Regions from separate parts of the Paenibacillus woosongensis genome, predicted to be linked through region 2. Evidence: a T-box and tRNA genes for the amino acid it is inferred to sense, from the RefSeq annotation. Region 2 holds a T-box; the other holds one or more tRNA genes.

Region 1 (3,398 bases), 520 kb from region 2:
GATCGGATTCTCCCTATTATTCATCGCATTAAATATTACCGCTTTGCGGAAGCATCGCAAAATATAACATTCCGAGCGAGCTTATGATAAAATTAGGTAATATGAGGATGCAATAAAACCCAGTGGTTTTTCAGGAGGATATACCGGATGTCCCAACAAGATCAGATAGAACAATGGATTCAGGAAATCATCAAAATAGATGAAGCTAAAATGACCGATAAACAAATTAAAATTATTCAGGCGGCTGTCGAAGTTTTTGCAGAGAAAGGATATGCGGCTTCCTCAACCAGCGAAATTGCTCAGAAAGCGGGGGTTGCGGAAGGAACGATCTTTCGCCACTATAAAACCAAGAAAGACCTGCTCCTCTCCATCGTATCTCCGATGATGAGCAGGCTAATTGCCCCCTTCGTGTGGAATGATTTCAAAGAAGTGCTGGAGTCAGACTACCCTACGATCGAGGACTTTCTTTATGCGCTTGCAGTTAATCGCTTGAATTTTGCCCGCAAGCATATTAAGCTCATTAAAATTTTACTGCAGGAAATCCCGTTCCAGCCCATGCTGCAGGAGGAGTTCAAAAAACATATCGGCAACAAAGTCTTCCACAGATTCGCTGAAATCGTGGAGCATTTCAAAAGCAAAGGACAGATCATCGAAATGCCTGCTCCTTCCCTGCTGCGATTCAGCGCTTCGGCCATGATTGGACTGTTCATTTCCCGTTTTGTCATCTTTCCCGACCAGCCTTGGGATGAGGACAAGGAAATTCGGGATACGATACAGCTCATTTTAAATGGAATATCTGCCAAGCCCTAAACCAATAAAAAATTAAAAGCCTGACGGAAAACACGATGTTTTGCTGTCAGGCTTTTATGCATTTGATTTGAAGGAAGGCAGCAAGCCATATGCCTGCTACGCTCAATAGATTGTGGGCTAATGCCACTTGCCCTGGAAGGTGTAGGTCTTTTTTGTGAGCAGCCCAGGACCCTATAATGGGCAGGCAACTGCTCGTTAGGAGTCGCTTCAATCATCCCATCAATATCACGAGTCATATAGTGGAACGGGAATGTATGTCTCCAAATCAAGAGTCATTGGAGTACATTTAATATAGTTCTACTTATTTAAATGGATTTATAGTAGTTAGTTTTTGCGGAAAAGGAGGGAATGTAGATTTAAATGGATTTCATGTCGTAAGAAGTAGGGGAGATGCTCCTCAAGGTCTGGATTCTTGATTTTAGATGCAAAAAATCCATCTAATCCCCTGAAACATTCGTTTAGAGCATAATTAGATACATCAATTCCATTTAGTCCGGTCAGGTTGAAGTCCAACTGTCTATATACGAGAAGCTAAAGAATGGGGATAGGCACTGTTCTGGCCTGTTGCTTGCTTTCCATAAACAATTATAAATAATCATAATATCCCCTTGCGGGATTCTGCAAAAAGCCTAAGGATGGGCCCTTTAGAGCCTGCACGGACGATCGGCCCCCTGTGGCTTCTCTCTCCATCTACAGAAAACAAAAAAATAGCCCACATAAACAAAAAAACTGCCTGTTGGCAGTGTTGTTTGTTTATGGAGCGGGTGATGGGAATCGAACCCACGCTACCAGCTTGGAAGGCTGGAGTTCTACCATTGAACTACACCCGCATCATTATGGTCGGGACGACACGATTCGAACATGCGACCCCCTGGTCCCAAACCAGGTGCTCTACCAAGCTGAGCTACGTCCCGTTAATGATGTGTTAAGTTAAAGTGGCACGCCCTGAGAGATTCGAACTCCCGACCTTTTGATTCGTAGTCAAACGCTCTATCCAGCTGAGCTAAGGGCGCATAATTATGGAGCGGACGACGGGAATCGAACCCGCGACCCTCGCCTTGGCAAGGCGATGCTCTACCGCTGAGCCACGTCCGCATAACTATGGTGCGCGTGGAGGGACTTGAACCCCCACATCCGAAGACGCTAGATCCTAAGTCTAGTGCGTCTGCCAATTCCGCCACACGCGCATTTTTGAAAAAGTGAGCCATGAAGGACTCGAACCTTCGACACCCTGATTAAAAGTCAGGTGCTCTACCAACTGAGCTAATGGCTCGTACAATGGCTGGGGATATAGGATTCGAACCTATGAATGACGGAGTCAAAGTCCGTTGCCTTACCGCTTGGCTAATCCCCAATAAAATTTCAAATGGTGGAGGCTAACGGGATCGAACCGCTGACCCTCTGCTTGTAAGGCAGATGCTCTCCCAGCTGAGCTAAGCCTCCATATGTAGGACAGTGTTCATCTGAAGCCCCAAGGGATTCTCATCCCTACTGATGCTTATAATGAAAGTGGTGACCCGTAGGGGATACTCTCACTTCGTTCGAGACTGCGATGTTACTGCTAACGACGCTTATGCTCCGACGAACCCCTTTATGGGATTCTCATCCCTACTGATGCTTATAATGAAAGTGGTGACCCGTAGGGGATTCGAACCCCTGTTACCTCCGTGAAAGGGAGGTGTCTTAACCCCTTGACCAACGGGCCATATGTTTACTACACAAAGCAAAGATAGTGGAGCTCTCAACCGGGATCGAACCGGTGACCTCATCCTTACCATGGATGCACTCTACCTACTGAGCTATGAGAGCAAATGGCTCCCCGAACAGGACTCGAACCTGTGACAACTCGATTAACAGTCGAGTGCTCTACCGACTGAGCTATCAGGGAACATCCGCTTGGCGACGTCCTACTCTCCCAGGACCCTGCGGTCCAAGTACCATCGGCGCTGGAGGGCTTAACGGTCGTGTTCGAGATGGGTACGTGTGGAACCCCTCCGCCATTGCCACCAAACATGATTTTTGCGCTGCTTCCGCTTCATCGATCTGCTATCGCAAAATATCAGACCTTAGAACAGACATGCAGCTTAAAATCGACTCAGGTTCTTGATCACCTGAAAACTGGATACGAAACTTCATTTGCGTGTTAGCCCTTACTTGGTTCACCGGGGCCCCCGAAAAGTATTCGGTATACTCTTCGAAGCCTCCGCTTCACTTTTTGGGGTAAAGTTTGGATAAGCCCTCGACCGATTAGTACCTGTCAGCTCCATACATTGCTGCACTTCCACCTCAGGCCTATCAACCTCGTCGTCTTCAAGGGGTCTTACTAAATTGGGAAATCTCATCTTGAGGAGGGCTTCACGCTTAGATGCTTTCAGCGTTTATCCCATCCGCACGTAGCTACCCAGCTATGCTCCTGGCGGAACAACTGGTGCACCAGCGGTGCGTCCATCCCGGTCCTCTCGTACTAAGGACAGCTCCTCTCAAATTTCCTACGCCCACGACAGATAGGGACCGAACTGTCTCACGACGTTCTGAACCCAGCTCGCGTACCGCTTTAATGGGCGAACAGCCCAACCCTTGGGACCTAC
Region 2 (3,398 bases):
GACAGCAAACTGAGACACAACGCAGCTACCAGAGATAGCATAAACCATCTTTTGTTCCTGCTGTTGTCCTTGCTTCTACTCATGCTCATTTTCACATTGACCCCTCCCTAATGTGTGGTACATGTATATGTGAGCTTGCCTCCATCGGCAAGTTGTCACCATTTGGTCAAAAATTTAAACGTTTAGATTTTATTGGAAAAGAGGAGCTGTCTCGAAAAATTCTCTCATTTCTTCGGGGCAGCTACGGAATCACGCTCAATCAACCGGCAGACCGGCATATTCACAGGCTCGTTTTTCTTTCCTTGCATAAGGTTATGGAGAACCTCCATCGCCTGGTATCCCATTTCATGCAACGGAATATCCATGGTTGTAATGCGGGGAGTCAAATAATCGCTGAATTCCCGATTATCGAACCCGATCACAGACAAGTCCGCCGGTACCTTTACTCCGGCTTCGTTTGCCGCTTCCAGAACCCCGACGACCATAACATCATTCATAGATAGAATCGCTGTCGGCGGCTCCGGCAAAGCCAGCAATTCCTTCGTTAATCGATAGCCGGACTCCCGTTCCCAATCCCCCATTTTAATATACAGCGGGTCAAAGGGAAGTTCGAACTCTGTTACGGCCTTGTAATATCCATTCAAACGCAGGCGGGAAGGAATCGAATCCATCAAGCCGCTGATGATAGCGATTCGCCGGTGTCCTTTCTGAACTAAATAGGACATTGCTTCATATGATGCCTGTTCATCGTTATATTGAATGGCGATATCGTTCTGGGTATAGCCGTACGTGTAAACGATCGGTTTGCCCTCCGTATCGATCAAACCACTCAAGTCCCGGGTATGTACGCCTACATAAATGATCCCGTCCACCTGCTTGCTGAGCAGTTCGGATACGGCGCTTGTAGCATATTTTTTGTACTTGTCGACGTTGTCGAAGTCGCGGCCGATCCGTTTATCCAGACGCAGGTTCGTCAGCAAAATATGCAGATCATGGCGGTCGCCATAATCGTTAATACCGTCAATAATTTCTGGCGTGTTAAATACGGTAACGTCTTCGGCAATGACGCCAATTGTATCGGTACGTCTTCGTTTGAGGCTTTTAGCAATATCATTTGGCTTATAATTGAGCTCTTCGATCACGGCCAATACCCGTTCACGCGTTTTGGGACGGACATTCCGCGTGCCATTGAGGACGTAGGAGACGGTAGCCGTAGACACATTCGCCCTGGCTGCTATATCTTTAATGCTAATGTTAGACATACTCCACCTCCTCGACATAATCACTATTCTCAAGAGATCTAAACGTTTAGATTTATATTTTTTATACCATATCCATTTTTGTTCTGCAAGCGTTTTCTTGTCATTTAACTAAAATATTATTTTCACTCAGGTAAATATGATTAAAAAAAAGGTGGATATTTATGGAGGAAATTGGTTATAATAGTTCAAACTTCATATGTGCATCCATGATTGGAAGAGTAATTATTGTCCTCTATGTCCAAGCGAGCCGGGAGGGTGAGAGCCGGCCGGAGTCAATAATGAAACGGATCCATGAGATGGTCTTCTGAACAGTTAAAGTAGGAAGGCCCGGCAGACACCGTTATGTTATGAGTGGTTAGACATTTATGTTTAACAACAAGAGTGGTACCGCGAGTACGATCAGTCCTCGTCTCTTATGAGACGTGGGCTTTTTTATTTTTTACAACAAACTTTTATTGGGGGGGATTGCATGTTAAGTCATTGGATGGTGGGGCATATAACCGATGCTGTTCAGAGTCTGTGTGAAGAGCTAGACGTGGTGGGCACTACAGTGCCCATTGTCAAAATTGAACAACCCGCAAGCCTTGAGCATGGCGACTACTCCAGCAGTATTGCGATGCAATTGGCAAAGGCACTTAGAAAATCTCCTCTGCAAATCGCAGAGCTTATCAAGGCCAAGCTCGTCCAGCAGGGGAGTATGCAAAATTTATTGAGCCGAATCGAGATCGTCTCTCCCGGTTTTATAAATTTATATATTAACTGGGAAACATGGATGCAGTGTGAGTTCGTTCTGCCAGAATGTTCCGCTGGAAAAGTAGTGATCGAACATACCTCCATCAATCCGAACAAGTCAGCGCATATCGGCCATTTAAGGAATTCATGTATTGGCGATACGTTAGTAAGGCTGCTAAGAAGAGTCGGCTATAAGGTCGAAGTTCATAATTATATCGATGATTTAGGCAATCAATTAGCGGACACCGTGGTTGGGCTGCTGCACATTCCTTTAACGGGAGAACACGAGCGTTTCGGAGATTATTGCTGGGATCTCTACGCAACAACCAACAAAGCATATGCCATTCAACCTGAACTGGCCGAGAAGCGAATCGAAGTGCTTCATGACCTGGAAAGCGGCAGCTCCAACATATCTTGGGTAGGCATGCTTGCGGCGGAACGCATCGTTCGTGAGCATCTTGAGGATATGAGCGCATTCGGAATTCAATACGATTTGCTCGTCTGGGAGAGCAGTATCGTAAGAGAAGGATTTTGGCATTCGGCGTTTCAACTGCTGCAGAAAACCTCTTTATTTTACCAAGAAACCGAAGGCCGGCTGGCTGGGTGTTGGGTTTTGAAGCAAAGCGCTGAAGAACAGGTTGTGGACAGTATGCAGAAGGCAGCGACCGATCATGCCGCAGATAAAGTTCTGGTGCGTTCCAACGGCATTTTAACCTATACAGCCAAAGATATTGCCTACCATTTGTGGAAATACGGGCTGTTGGACAAAAATTTTACGTATCAGAAATTTTCTGGTGATTTATGGATAACCCGCTCTTCTGGGGTCGAGAACACTAATTTCGGCCATGCCGATTCAGTTATTAATGTCATTGATTATCGGCAGGAATATCCTCAGACCATGGTTAAGCAGGCGCTGGGTTATTGGAAAGAATCAGAAAAGCTGCATCATGTCAGCTACGGGGTAGTCTCATTGAGTCCTTCTTCGGCCCTGGAACTAGGAATCGACATATCCGAGGGCAAGAGCTCGTATGCTATGTCCGGACGCCAGGGAATTGGAATTAAAGTAACCGAGTTGCTGAATATCATGGAGAGCGTGATCGAGCGCAAGCGTACGGAGCAAAGCGGGCTGTCCAGCAGAGTGATTGCGGCCGCAGCGATACGATATTATTTACTCCGCTTCAGCCTTCAAACGGAGGTGGTGTTCGATTTGCAACAAGCCACTGAAATTTCAGGAAATACGGGCGTCTATTTGTTATACGCTTACGCCCGCGCCAATAGTGTGATAAGGAAGGCGCAGGAACGAAATCTTCAGCCGAATCTCAACACGGTCAAAATCACTTCGCTGGAACCGGCCGAAAGGGCTTTGCTGAGGCATATCAGCGGCTGGTTTGACACTCTGTACAG

The links. A T-box is a leader RNA that pairs with one kind of tRNA and senses whether it is charged. The one in region 2 lies ahead of QNH46_RS18680 (arginine--tRNA ligase), so its partner is inferred to be a tRNA-Arg.
Region 1: it encodes a tRNA-Arg, which carries the amino acid that the T-box ahead of QNH46_RS18680 (arginine--tRNA ligase) is inferred to sense. The anticodon was not compared.

What each region holds. Positions count from the first base shown of each region.
Region 1 covers NZ_CP126084.1:4,603,545-4,606,942, forward strand. Annotated here, with positions in the region: gene QNH46_RS21265 (ABC transporter permease) at 1-67, shown strand, start outside; gene QNH46_RS21270 (TetR/AcrR family transcriptional regulator) at 148-810, shown strand; tRNA gene QNH46_RS21275 (tRNA-Gly) at 1,567-1,640, opposite strand; tRNA gene QNH46_RS21280 (tRNA-Pro) at 1,648-1,724, opposite strand; tRNA gene QNH46_RS21285 (tRNA-Arg) at 1,747-1,823, opposite strand; tRNA gene QNH46_RS21290 (tRNA-Gly) at 1,831-1,905, opposite strand; tRNA gene QNH46_RS21295 (tRNA-Leu) at 1,913-1,997, opposite strand; tRNA gene QNH46_RS21300 (tRNA-Lys) at 2,011-2,083, opposite strand; tRNA gene QNH46_RS21305 (tRNA-Gln) at 2,090-2,164, opposite strand; tRNA gene QNH46_RS21310 (tRNA-Val) at 2,178-2,253, opposite strand; tRNA gene QNH46_RS21315 (tRNA-Glu) at 2,441-2,515, opposite strand; tRNA gene QNH46_RS21320 (tRNA-Thr) at 2,544-2,619, opposite strand; tRNA gene QNH46_RS21325 (tRNA-Asn) at 2,623-2,698, opposite strand; rRNA gene rrf (5S ribosomal RNA) at 2,705-2,821, opposite strand; rRNA gene QNH46_RS21335 (23S ribosomal RNA) at 3,038-3,398, opposite strand, start outside.
Region 2 covers NZ_CP126084.1:4,084,683-4,088,080, forward strand. Annotated here, with positions in the region: gene QNH46_RS18670 (ABC transporter substrate-binding protein) at 1-89, opposite strand, end outside; gene QNH46_RS18675 (LacI family DNA-binding transcriptional regulator) at 225-1,262, opposite strand; T-box leader at 1,460-1,679, shown strand; gene QNH46_RS18680 (arginine--tRNA ligase) at 1,732-3,398, shown strand, end outside.